DNA from 2 places in the Photobacterium sp. WH24 genome. Region 2 is predicted to be linked to the other one. Evidence: predicted binding sites of a transcription regulator. Region 2 holds the regulator's gene; the other holds the start of a gene.
What was found. The regulator CRP, encoded in region 2, controls carbon source genes, mostly activating them, when cyclic AMP is high. The targets are predictions, from matches to a motif close to TGTGANNNNNNTCACA.
Positions count from the first base shown of each region.

Region 1: KCG43_RS00015 (NupC/NupG family nucleoside CNT transporter) is a predicted target of CRP. The motif match lies at 5,278-5,293, and genes of this name have one in related genera.

Region 1 is NZ_JAGSOZ010000001.1:415-6,487, reverse strand. Features, by position in the region: gene deoB (phosphopentomutase) at 1-704, opposite strand, end outside; gene deoA (thymidine phosphorylase) at 717-2,048, opposite strand; gene deoC (deoxyribose-phosphate aldolase) at 2,221-2,994, opposite strand; gene KCG43_RS00020 (XapX domain-containing protein) at 3,378-3,548, opposite strand; gene KCG43_RS00015 (NupC/NupG family nucleoside CNT transporter) at 3,842-5,131, opposite strand; gene KCG43_RS00010 (TatD family hydrolase) at 5,344-6,073, opposite strand, start outside.
Region 2 is NZ_JAGSOZ010000006.1:17,644-23,716, reverse strand. Features, by position in the region: gene KCG43_RS08930 (aspartate aminotransferase family protein) at 1-149, shown strand, start outside; gene astA (arginine N-succinyltransferase) at 286-1,302, shown strand; gene astD (succinylglutamate-semialdehyde dehydrogenase) at 1,320-2,777, shown strand; gene KCG43_RS08915 (DUF1338 domain-containing protein) at 2,816-3,610, shown strand; gene KCG43_RS08910 (hypothetical protein) at 3,682-3,891, opposite strand; gene crp (cAMP-activated global transcriptional regulator CRP) at 4,073-4,705, opposite strand; gene KCG43_RS08900 (OsmC family protein) at 4,980-5,384, shown strand; gene KCG43_RS08895 (YheU family protein) at 5,438-5,659, shown strand; gene KCG43_RS08890 (phosphoribulokinase) at 5,787-6,073, shown strand, end outside.

The sequences.
Region 1 (6,073 bases), on a different contig from region 2:
TCAAGAGACAGATCACGGCGGTTACCGGTACGTTCAAACTGGCCTTTACCTGCGCCGATAAACGGACGGGCAATCACGCGGCCGATATTGTAGTCTTCCAGCTCTTCGCGCACGATCTCGCACAGCGTCATCAGGTTATCTAGGCCATAAGTCTCTTCATGGCAGGCAATCTGGAACACAGAATCTGCCGAGGTATAGAAAATCGGCTTGCCGGTTTTCATGTGCTCCTCGCCCAGATCGTCCAGTACCTGAGTACCGGAAGCATGGCAATTACCCAGGTATCCCGGCAGTTGTGCACGTTCGACAATGCGATCCAGCAGCTCCTGCGGGAAACTGTTGCTGGTGTCGCTGAAGTAACCCCAGTCGAACAATACCGGCACACCGGCGATTTCCCAGTGGCCAGACGGGGTGTCTTTGCCAGATGAGATCTCAGCAGCGTGACCGTAGGCGCCGGTGATCTCAGCCACAGGATCTAAGCCTTGCGGGAATTCACCGCAGGACTCTTCCGCTGCCTTACCCAGACCCAGTCGGGTCAGGTTTGGCAGGTTCAGCAAACCGCTCCGTTCGGCATTGTCGGCACGGCCTTCAGCACAGGCTTTGGCAATATGGCCCATGGTGTTCGCACCCACATCGCCGAATTTGACCGCATCTTCAGTGGCACCCAAGCCAAAAGAATCGAGTACCAGGATAATTGCTCTTTTCATCATTGCTCCAATTTAGACATCTTCAGCACGGATGCGACGGTATACCTCTGGTGTCGCCGCCGGTGCCTGCTCAGTGACTGTGACAGCCTGACGAACAGCATTCGCAGCGTCCTGCCATTGTGCTTCATTGCGGGCATGGATAACGGCCAGCGGGGTCTGCTTATCAAGCGTCTGACCCAGACGTATCATGTCAGTCAGACCCACCGCATAATCAATACTGTCAGAAGCCACTTTCCGGCCACCGCCCATGCTCACCACGGCCATGCCCAGTGCGCGGGTATCCATCGCCCCGGCAAAGCCGCTGGTTTCAGCAAACACAGGTTTGATGATCTCTGCATTCGCCAGATAATTATTATAGTTTTCAACAAAATCAGCCGGACCACCCAGGCCGTGCACCATTTTGCCGAACCGCTCTGCCGCTGCGCCGTTGTCCAGCACCGCTTGCAACTTAGCACGGGCTTCGCTTTCGTCTTTGGCCAGGCCTGCGTTCAACAGCATGTCTGCACACAGCGCCATAGTGACTTCAAACAAGCGCGGATTGCGGTATTCGCCGGTCAGGAACTGGACGGCTTCGCGCACTTCTACTGCGTTACCGGCACTGGAAGCCAGTATCTGGTTCATGTCGGTCAGTAAGGCGGTGGTTTTGGTGCCAGCACCGTTGGCCACGGCCACAATGGATTTCGCCAGTTCTTCCGAAGCCTCATAAGTTGGCATGAAAGCGCCTGAACCCACTTTGACGTCCATCACCAGCGATTCCAGACCTGCGGCCAGCTTCTTCGACAGAATAGAGGCAGTGATCAGTGAGATATTATCAACCGTGGCGGTAATATCGCGGGTGGCATACACTCGCTTATCAGCCGGTGCAAGATCACCGGTCTGACCGATAATGGCCACGCCTGCACTTTTGGTAACCTGACCGAACACCTCGTTCGACGGCATGATGTTATAGCCCGGAATGGATTCCAGTTTATCCAGCGTGCCGCCGGTATGGCCCAGACCACGACCTGAAATCATAGGCACGAAACCGCCACAGGCGGCGACCATGGGGCCGAGCATCAGTGAGGTCACATCACCCACACCGCCGGTGGAGTGTTTGTCGACAATCGGGCCGCCAAAGTTCATGTGATCCCAGTTCAGCACCATGCCTGAGTCGCGCATGGCACAGGTCAGTGCAACCCGCTCATTCATGGTCATGTCGTTGAAGTACACCGCCATCGCGAAAGCTGCGATCTGGCCCTCAGACACAGTGTCTTTGGCGATGCCCTGAATAAAGAAGTTAATTTCGTCTTGGGTGAGTGCGATGTTATCGCGCTTCTTGCGGATAATTTCCTGAGGTAAATACATAGGATGCCTCGACATGGCTGGGGAGAGACAATAACGCCCGGCAGACCAAACAGCGTCAGCAGCACGAGCAGACAGGCGCGGTCTTTCCCTTTATTTGGCAGTTTCCTGTGGCAGCCCGTTGAGCCGGCTGCCACAGATCAGGTTCAGAATCGGTCAACCGATACCTGTGGTATCAGTAACCGCCTTCTGCGGCTTTCTCGCCTTCACCCAGCGTATTGAGCAGGTTTGCCAGCAAGCTGGATGCACCAAAACGATAGTGTGCGCTGTCTGCCCAGTCGGCACCCAGAATACGATCAGCCATCGCCAGGAACTGCTGTGCGTCTTCAGCGGTACGTACACCACCGGCAGGCTTAAAGCCTACGCTGTTCTGTACGCCCATGTCTTTGATTACCGTCAACATAATCTCTGCCGCTTCAGGCGTTGCGTTCACTGGTACTTTGCCTGTTGAGGTCTTGATGAAATCCGCACCGGCTTTGATAGAAATTTCAGAGGCTTTGCGGATCAGTGCCGGCTCTTTGAGCTCACCGGTTTCAATAATCACTTTCAGCAGAATGTCACCGCAGGCGGCTTTACACTGTTTAACCAGCTCAAAGCCCACTTCCTCGTTACCGGCAATCAGGGCGCGGTACGGGAACACCACATCCACTTCATCTGCACCGTAAGCAACGGCCGCTTTGGTTTCAGCAACGGCAATGTCAATGTCATCGTTGCCGTGCGGGAAGTTGGTCACTGTAGCAATACGAACATCCGGCGTGCCCTGTTCGCGCAGCTGCTTTTTGGCAACCGGAATAAAACGCGGATAAATACAAATCGCCGCGGTATTTCCGACAGGGGTTTTCGCGTTCTTACACAGTTCGATCACTTTCGCATCGGTATCGTCATCGTTCAGTGTGGTCAGGTCCATCAGTTTTAACGCACGCAGTGCAGCCGTTTTTAAATCGCTCATGACTTTCTCCAGTCGATTATGTTCTACCAAGTGTTCTGTTCACTTTGCCCACTCAGACAGTAGTAACTCTGCCGATTGTAGCCTCAGAGAAACAGAAGCGGACTTGATTCCATGAAGACTCAGGCCCTTTACAGCGTGCCCGATCGACGTCCTTTTCACCGCGCAAGGTGGCATCACCTTGCCAGCCATTCATTTTTGCATCCTAATTCACAGAATTATCAGGATACTTACACGCAGATATCATCAACCTGCGATTCAACGCAGCCATTTTACCAAGGAGCTCAGAGGCAAACCATACAATAGACGTTTCCCAGGGTGGATAATGTGTTGATTCAGCACGCGGCTATCGTCATCTATCCGTCCGGATCAATTCTGAACCTTGTTCAGGAAAAGAAACGTTCAATCAGCCATTGATACAGCTGCCCGCCGATATACACACCGACAATGCCCATCACCCCGGATAACACAGGGGGAGCCGGAATCGGCAGTTTAAGCGCGGAAAACATCAGCCCAACTATCACACCTGCCAGTAAAGCCACTATCACGTCATGCATGCTATCACTCCAGTCGTTGTTACCAGACTGGGAGTGCGATGCAATCCGGTCTGGAAATACTCACAGAGTGTAGACCGCAGAAAACCAAGTGTCTGCTGACCCCTTAAGCATGCGCGTACCGCCTGAGTGAAGGAAGAGTCAATTGACGGTTTTTACCGGCTTTTACTGAAAATGATTCAGATAGTTACTGATTCTGTTGACTGCCGCCAGTGTCAGCGGCAAAGAAAATGCGAGGCGAAAAAAAACGCCACAGCTAAGCTGTGGCGTTTTCAAACTGACGGTTTCTGACTGAATTACAGTGACAGGAACAGACCTGCAATCGTTGCAGACATCAGGTTAGACAGCGTACCTGCGGCAACGGCTTTCATACCGAAGCGGGCAATGTCGTGACGACGGCTTGGTGCCAGACCGCCCAGACCGCCCAGCAGGATAGCGATAGAAGACAGGTTTGCGAAACCACACAGTGCGAAAGAAATGATCGCTTTGGTCTTCTCAGTCATCGCTACACCAGTTTCAGCAACCAGCAGACCACCATCAGCCACATCTTTCAGGTACGGCGTGAAGTTCAGGTAAGCCACGAACTCGTTCACGACTATTTTCTGACCGATGAAAGAACCGGCAACCTGTGCTTCATTCCAAGGCACACCAATCAGGAAAGCCAGCGGCTGGAAGACATAACCCAGGATCAGTTCCAGCGTCAGCTCAGGCATACCGAACCAGCCGCCAAACCAACCCAACATACCGTTGATCAGAGCAATCAGACCGATGAACGCCAGCAGCATCGCACCGACGTTCAGTGCCAGTTGCATACCGGAAGAGGCACCCGCAGCCGCTGCGTCAATGACGTTAGCAGGCTTGTCATCGTGACCTTCATCATCTTTATCAACGCCCAATTGATCCAAAGGCGTTTCTGTTTCAGGTTTGATGATTTTCGCAAACAACAGACCACCCGGTGCCGCCATGAAAGAGGCTGCAATCAGGTATTCCAGCGGTACACCCATAGAGGCATAACCGGCCAGTACACCACCGGCAACAGACGCCAGACCACCACACATCACAGCGAACAGCTCAGACTGAGTCATCTTAGGTACAAACGGACGCACAACCAGCGGTGCTTCAGTTTGACCCACGAAAATGTTCGCTGTTGCAGACATGGATTCGGCACGGGACGTTCCCAGTGCTTTCTGTAGACCACCACCCAGAATGTTAATCACAAACTGCATGATACCCAGATAGTACAGTACGCTGATCAGTGCTGAGAAGAACACAATAACCGGCAGCACTTTCAGGGCGAAAACGAAACCGCCGCCACCGAAGACTTCAAACATCTTGCCTGATACCAGACCGCCGAACAGGAAAGAAATCCCCTGATCGCCGTAACCGATCACACTTGCAACGAATTGTGATGCACCATACAGTACATCACGGCCTACCGGCACATACAGTACGAATGCGCCGAAAAAGAGTTGAATGGCAAACGCGCCACCCACAGTACGTAAGTTAATAGCTTTACGGTTATCAGACAGCAGCACAGCCACAAGCAGCAGTACAACCATCCCAACCAGGCTCATAAACACGCTCATAGTTTATGGCATCCCTATAGTTAAATTTTGGCGTCTCGACAATTCGGCTCTCTCAAGAGTCGGGCGCATTATACGCATGGCAACTTACAGCATGTAATGCACACATCACACTTTGATTGGAAACCGAGTGAAAGATGAACATCAAGTGTGATAGAGGTCACACCAAGTCACCGCCTGATGGATAAAGAAAAGCCAGAGAAATGTCAAAATCATCAAGTTTGAGAAGGCAGTGCAAACAAAACTTCTGCATTTTTGCTAGTAGCAGCAGCAAGTGCCGCCAATGATTCTGACCTCAGTTCAGCCAGAGCCGCCAGCACTAACGCCACTCTGTCCGGCTGATTCGGCTCTCCCTGGTAACCGGCCAACGGCATATCTGGCGCATCGGTTTCCAGTAACATCGCATCGAGAGGTAACTGAGTCATTGTAGTTCGAGTTTTGTTCGCTCTGCGATAGGTGATCGTACCACCGACGCCAATTTTGATACCTAGATCAAGAAGTTGAGACGCTTGCTGCAAACTACCACTGAATGCATGATAAACCCCTCCCCGAATTGGCGGGCAAGATTTCAGGCATTGCATCAGTTCAGGGAAAGCTTTCCGGCAGTGAAGTATCACCGGCAGGTTAAATTGATTGGCTAATTCCAGTTGCCTGATCAGCCAGCCCTTTTGCTGCTGTCTGTCTGCATTCGGGATAGCAAAATCCAGCCCGCACTCCCCGACAGCCACACAGCGGTTGCCCGTCTCCTGACTGACCTTTTTCAGCCTGTTCTCAAGCTGGCTCAGTGTGTCGGCATCATGCTCGGAAGCAAAATACGGGTGCATGCCCAGCGCATAGAAGAGTGCCGGCTGTGCAGGGGATGCCGTGCGGGCACACAGTGTCTGAATGGGCTGCCAGTTTCGCGCCCCCACCGATGGGATCACGATATGGCTGACGCCAGCCTGC
Region 2 (6,073 bases):
TGCTGGCTGCTGGTGAAGAAGGTCTGATGGTGCTGGTAGCCGGTACCAATGTCGTGCGTTTCACGCCTTCTCTGGTGATTGAAAAATCGGATGTCGAAGAAGGTCTGGCCCGTCTGGAACGTGCCATCGCCAAGCTTTACAACCAATAATAAGACAAGGGCAGGCACAATAGCTTGCCCTGCTTGCTGCCCCGGGTGTCGCCCGGGGTAGTTTTTAGAAGAGAAAGAAATTACAGATATTCAGAGTTAGCAACCTGTGTTGCTACCTGCATCAGGAGGGAGTTCGATGCTGGTTATACGTCCAATTACAAAAGCTGATTTACCTGCACTGATGATGTGCGCTGACGAATCAGGTCACGGCTTCACATCATTGCCGGTTAATGAGGAGATCCTCAGCAATCGGATCGCGCATTCAGTGGAAAGCTTTAATAAAGACGTCACTGCACCGGGTCCGGAAGGCTACCTCATGGTGGCGGAAGACACTGAGACAGGCGAAATTGCTGGTACGACCGCCCTGGAAGCGGCAGTCGGACTGGATAACCCATTCTATACTTATCACCTCAGCACCCTGGTCCATAATTCACATCATCTGGATGTGCACAAAGTGCTGAAGGTACTGACGTTCGGTAATGACTACACGGGTGTGAGTGAACTGTGCACCTTATTCCTGCGTCCTCAGTGGCGTCAGGGACTGAACGGTAAGCTGCTGTCCAAGTGCCGTTTCCTTATGCTGGCCGAGCACAGCCACCGTTTTTCTGACACTGTGATTGCCGAAATGCGCGGTGTATCAGATGAGCAGGGAAATTCCCCGTTCTGGGAATGGCTGAAAGAGCACTTTTTCTCGATTGATTTTGTCGAAGCCGATTACCTGACAGGTATCGGTAAGAAAGAATTTATTGCCGATCTGATGCCGAAATTGCCCATTTACGTCAACCTGCTGAGCAAAGATGCCCAGGCCGTGATTGGGCAGGTACACGACAATACGCGCCCGGCGCTAAAATTGCTGGAAGCAGAAGGTTTCGTCAACCGCGGTTATGTCGATATTTTTGATGCCGGCCCCACGGTGGAGTGCGATCTTCGCCATATTGAGTCGGTCCGTGCATCTCAGCGCTGTACGGTTGAGATCGGTGAACATCACAGCTCGCATAATTACATCATCAGTAATACCCGTTTTGCCGGTTTCCGTGCAACGGTAGGTAAAGCGGCACTGGATGGTGAACGTAATCTGGCCATCATTTCTCCGGAAATGGCCAAGGTGTTAGAAGTGAAAAACGGGGATCAGGTTCGCCTGATTGCTCAATAACTAGGGTGGAATACAAAATGACACAATGGATAGCAGGTAACTGGCAAGCCGGTCAGGGCGAAGCGATGCAGTCGCTGAACCCATTCAGCGGTGAAGTGATCTGGGAAGGTAAGAGTGCCACAACCGAGCAGGTTGAGCAGGCTGTGGCCAGCGCGCGTCAGGCACTGGTTACCTGGCGTCATACCCGTCTGGAAGAGCGTCAGGCTATCGTTGAGCGCTTCGCTGCCCTGGTCAAAGACAACAGCGAGCACATTGCCCGCACTATTGCCGAAGAAACCGGCAAACCGCTGTGGGAAACGCGTACTGAAGCCGGTGCCATGGTGGGTAAGATTGCCATTTCTCTGCGTGCTTACAATGAGCGTACCGGCGAGCGTGAAAAAGACGTGGCAGGTACCAAAGCTGTACTGCGTCACCGTCCGCTGGGCGTGATGGCCGTTTTCGGTCCGTATAATTTCCCCGGTCACCTGCCAAATGGCCATATTGTACCTGCGCTGCTGGCGGGGAACACTGTGGTGTTTAAGCCTTCTGATCTGACGCCAAAAGTGGCGGAAGCAACCATCAGATTATGGGAGCAGGCGGGTCTGCCAGCCGGTGTGCTTAATCTGGTTCAGGGTGCACGTGCAACCGGTGAAGCCCTGGCACAGTCTGCCGGTATTGACGGTCTGCTGTTTACCGGTAGCGCTAATACAGGTCATATCCTGCACCGTCAGTTTGCCGGCCAGCCGGGTAAAATGCTGGCGCTGGAGATGGGCGGCAACAACCCTATGGTTATCTCCAAGGCGTACGGTGATCTGAAGTCTACTGTGTACACCATTATCCAGTCGGCTTTCATCAGTGCCGGACAGCGTTGTACCTGTGCCCGTCGCCTCTATGTCCCTGAAGGGGCAGAAGGTGATGCACTGGTTACGGCGCTGGTCGAAGCGGCCAAAGCCATTAAGGTGGACGGTCCGTTTGCCGAGCCGCAACCTTTCATGGGCCCGCAAATTTCGACCCTGGCTGCCGATAATATCGTGGCAGCCCAGGAGCGTCTGATTGCTATGGGCGGCGAGCCGCTGCTGAAAGCCGATCGCGGTCAGGGCGCCATAGTGACTCCGGGCATCATTGAAGTTAGCAAGATAGCCGAACTGCCGGATGAAGAATACTTCGGGCCGCTGCTGCAGGTGGCGCGTTATCAGGAACTGCCTCAGGCGGTCGAGATGGCGAACAATACCCGTTACGGCTTGTCAGCCGGTCTGGTTTCTACTGACGACAGTGAGTGGGAATACTTTATTGATCATATCCGTGCGGGCGTCGTCAACCGTAACCGCCAGTTGACTGGTGCCAGCGGCGATGCGCCGTTCGGTGGTCCGGGTGCCTCGGGTAATTTGCGTCCGAGTGCTTACTACGCTGCGGATTATTGTGCATACCCAATGGCATCTATGGAAGGTGAGGCAACCGAATTGCCGGCCCAGCTGTCTCCAGGGATCCAACTGTAATTCATACTTAACCCGTATTTTCGAAGGGGAACCGCATCATGGAAAGAGTGGAAAAATTGTTTGATGCCCTGTGGCAGGACTTTACTACCCGTCTTTGCCCGTCGGCGGCGCAGGTACACGATCTGCTGACAGAGGAAGAGCCTCTGCAGAATGATCATATTGCGTTGCGTACCTTTAATCTGCCTGGTGTCAGTCTGGATGTTCTGGCTGCACCTTTTATCGCCATTGGCTACAAGCCTTGCGGTATCTATCATTTCGAGCAGAAGAAACTGTACGCGGAGCACTTCGAGCACCCTAATCCGGCTGCCCCGAAAGTGTTTATCAGTGAACTGCTGGTTGGTCAGTGCTCTGCACAACTGCAGAACACGGTGCGTGCGCTGGTAAAGCAGATCCCTGACGGTGCAATGGATGATGCGTCTTTCCTCTATAACGGCCGTTTGTGGGAGCTGGATTTTGCGACCTATGAAATGCTGGCCGCGGAAAGCGAGTATGCCGGCTGGGTGGCCGCTCACGGTTACGGCGCCAATCACTTTACGGTAAGCGTCAATCAGCTGGAGCAGTTCACGGAAGTGGCGGCGGTTAACAGCTTGCTGCGCCACAACGGGTTCAGCATTAATGAAGCCGGCGGCGAAGTGAAAGGCAATCCGGCAGTGATGCTGGAGCAGTCATCCACTATGGCTGACCGTGTTGATGTGTCCTTCATCGACGGTGTTCGCACAATTCCCGGTGGTTTTTATGAGTTTGCCAAGCGCTACCATCAGGCGGACGGGGAACTTTATCCGGGCTTTGTCGAAGCGTCAGCCGACAAAATCTTCGAAAGTACCAATATGTGATTCAGCCTGACTGAAAAACACCTTAAACAGCGGCCTTTTGGTCGCTGTTTTTTTAGGTCAGGCTGTTGGTGTCAGTGCTGCTGATCCAAAGGCAGCACCCAGGCATCGTTGTCACGACTCAGGATCCCGGCGTGCAGACCGGTTTCCTGTTCCAGTAACTGACGGGGTGACTGAAACCCTGTCATTTCCACTGATGCTGTGAGGAAGCGGCCCATAGTGACCACAGGGCGGGTTGGCACCTGGCTGTGCTGCGCATTCGGGGCAAAACGTTCGATATCCATATCGCTGCATCCACATAAAACTGATATGCCAAATGTAGCAATAGGAATGAGGAAGGCAACTGAAAAACTGTGAGGTGACTAGAGGAACACGATGCAAAGCCGGGGGAGGGTGTGCAAATGCAAGAAAAGCCGCACTGGCGGCTTTTCTTATACTCACATTGGCTGCATCACAGCTGAGTGATCAGCGAGTGCCGTAAACCACTATGGTTTTGCCGTGGGCAGAAATCAGGTTCTGCTCTTCCAGCATCTTGAGGATGCGGCCAACGGTTTCACGGGAACAGCCTACGATCTGGCCGATTTCCTGACGGGTGATTTTGATTTGCATGCCGTCCGGGTGGGTCATGGCATCAGGTTGTTTGGCCAGATTCAGCAGTGTCTGGGCAATACGACCGGTAACATCCAGGAACGCCAGGTCGCCAACTTTCTGGCTGGTGACTTGCAGACGACGAGCCATCTGAGCAGACAGTCGCATCAGAATATCCGGGTTGACCTGGATCAGCTGACGGAATTTCTTAAAGGAAATCTCTGCCACTTCACATGGTGTTTTTGCACGAACCCAGGCAGTACGCTCCTGGCCTTCTTCAAACAGGCCAAGCTCACCGATGAAGTCGCCCTGGTTGAGGTAGGACAGAATCATCTCTTTGCCTTCTTCGTCCTTGATAAGAACGGCAACGGAGCCTTTAACGATGTAGTAGAGGGTCTCTGCTTTCTCGCCAGCATGGATCAGTGTACTCTTTGAAGGGTACTTATGAATGTGGCAATGAGAAAGGAACCACTCCAAGGTTGGATCTGTTTGCGGTTTACCTGGAACCATATTACTAACTTCCTCTGCAGTGTGTTGCCCAACAACGTCATTCCTTGAATTGGGGTTGGGTATAACAATATCATTGTTTGCCAACTAGGATATTCAGTCAACGGCTGGGCTGCAAGCGCATGTGAACATTCAGTCCAAGAGTTTAACTTTTTTCGACACGCATTGCTTGATATTGGGTGACGATAAATGCACATTTTGGACGCTTTACTGTGCACATGATCACACAGTTGTGACTTAGTTTTTAAATGCGGGTTTGAGTAGTAAGGAGCATCGCATGCAATCACGTGTTAAATGGGTAGAAGGTTTGACTTTTGTCGGCCAGTCAAACTCGGGCCACAGTGTGGTCATGGACGGCAACGGCGGCAATACGGCACCGAGTCCGATGGAACTGGTGCTGATGGCAGCTGGCGGTTGCAGCTCCGTCGATGTGGTCGACGGCCTGAAAAGTGCCGGCCAGGCCACCACGGCCTGCGAAGCAAACATGACCTCAGAGCGCCGCGAGCAGGCACCGCGTTATTTTACCTCGGTCAATCTGCATTTCGTGGTGACAGGCCATGATCTTGATGAAGCGCTGGTGGCCAAAGCGGTCGGTGATTCGCTGGAAAAATATTGCTCTGTGTGCCTGATGCTGGGCAAAGGTGTCACGCTGACACATTCTTATGAAATCGTCGCCGCTTAATGGTGTTTCGGGAAAGCCGTGTCGGTTTTCCCCCTTATTTTTCGGTGAGTAGTATGATCATCCCCTGGCAAGAATTGGATCCCGAGACACTCGATAATTTGATAGAACACTTTGTTCTGCGCGAAGGCACGGACTATGGCGAACGCGAGCTGAGTCTGGAGCAGAAAGTCGCCAGAGTCAGGCAGCAACTGGACAGCGGCGAGGCCGTGATTATGTTCTCTGAACTCCATGAGACGGTTGATATTAAACTGCGCCGTTCACTGAGCGCAGAATAAAGCTGCCATAATGAAAAGCGGCAGCAGAAAACGGAAGCTGACGCCGATGAACGGGCCCGTGAAACTTGACTGCTTTCTCTGGCCCTGTTACTAACTGATTCCGTTAGGATTAACGACAAGGTATGTCATGTCTGCAAAACACCCGATCATTGCAGTAACAGGTTCCTCCGGAGCAGGAACGTCCACCACCTCAGAAGCCTTCCGTAAAATGTTTAACATGTTGAACATTCATGCGGCCTGGCTGGAAGGGGACAGTTTCCACCGGTTCACCCGTCCTGAAATGGATGTGGAGATCCGCAAAGCCAAAGAGCAAGGCCGTCATATCAGTTATTTTGGCCCGCAGGCCAACGACTTTGCTCAGTTGGGCAACTTTTTCCGCCAGTATGGCGAAGACGGCAGCGGCAAGTTTCGCCG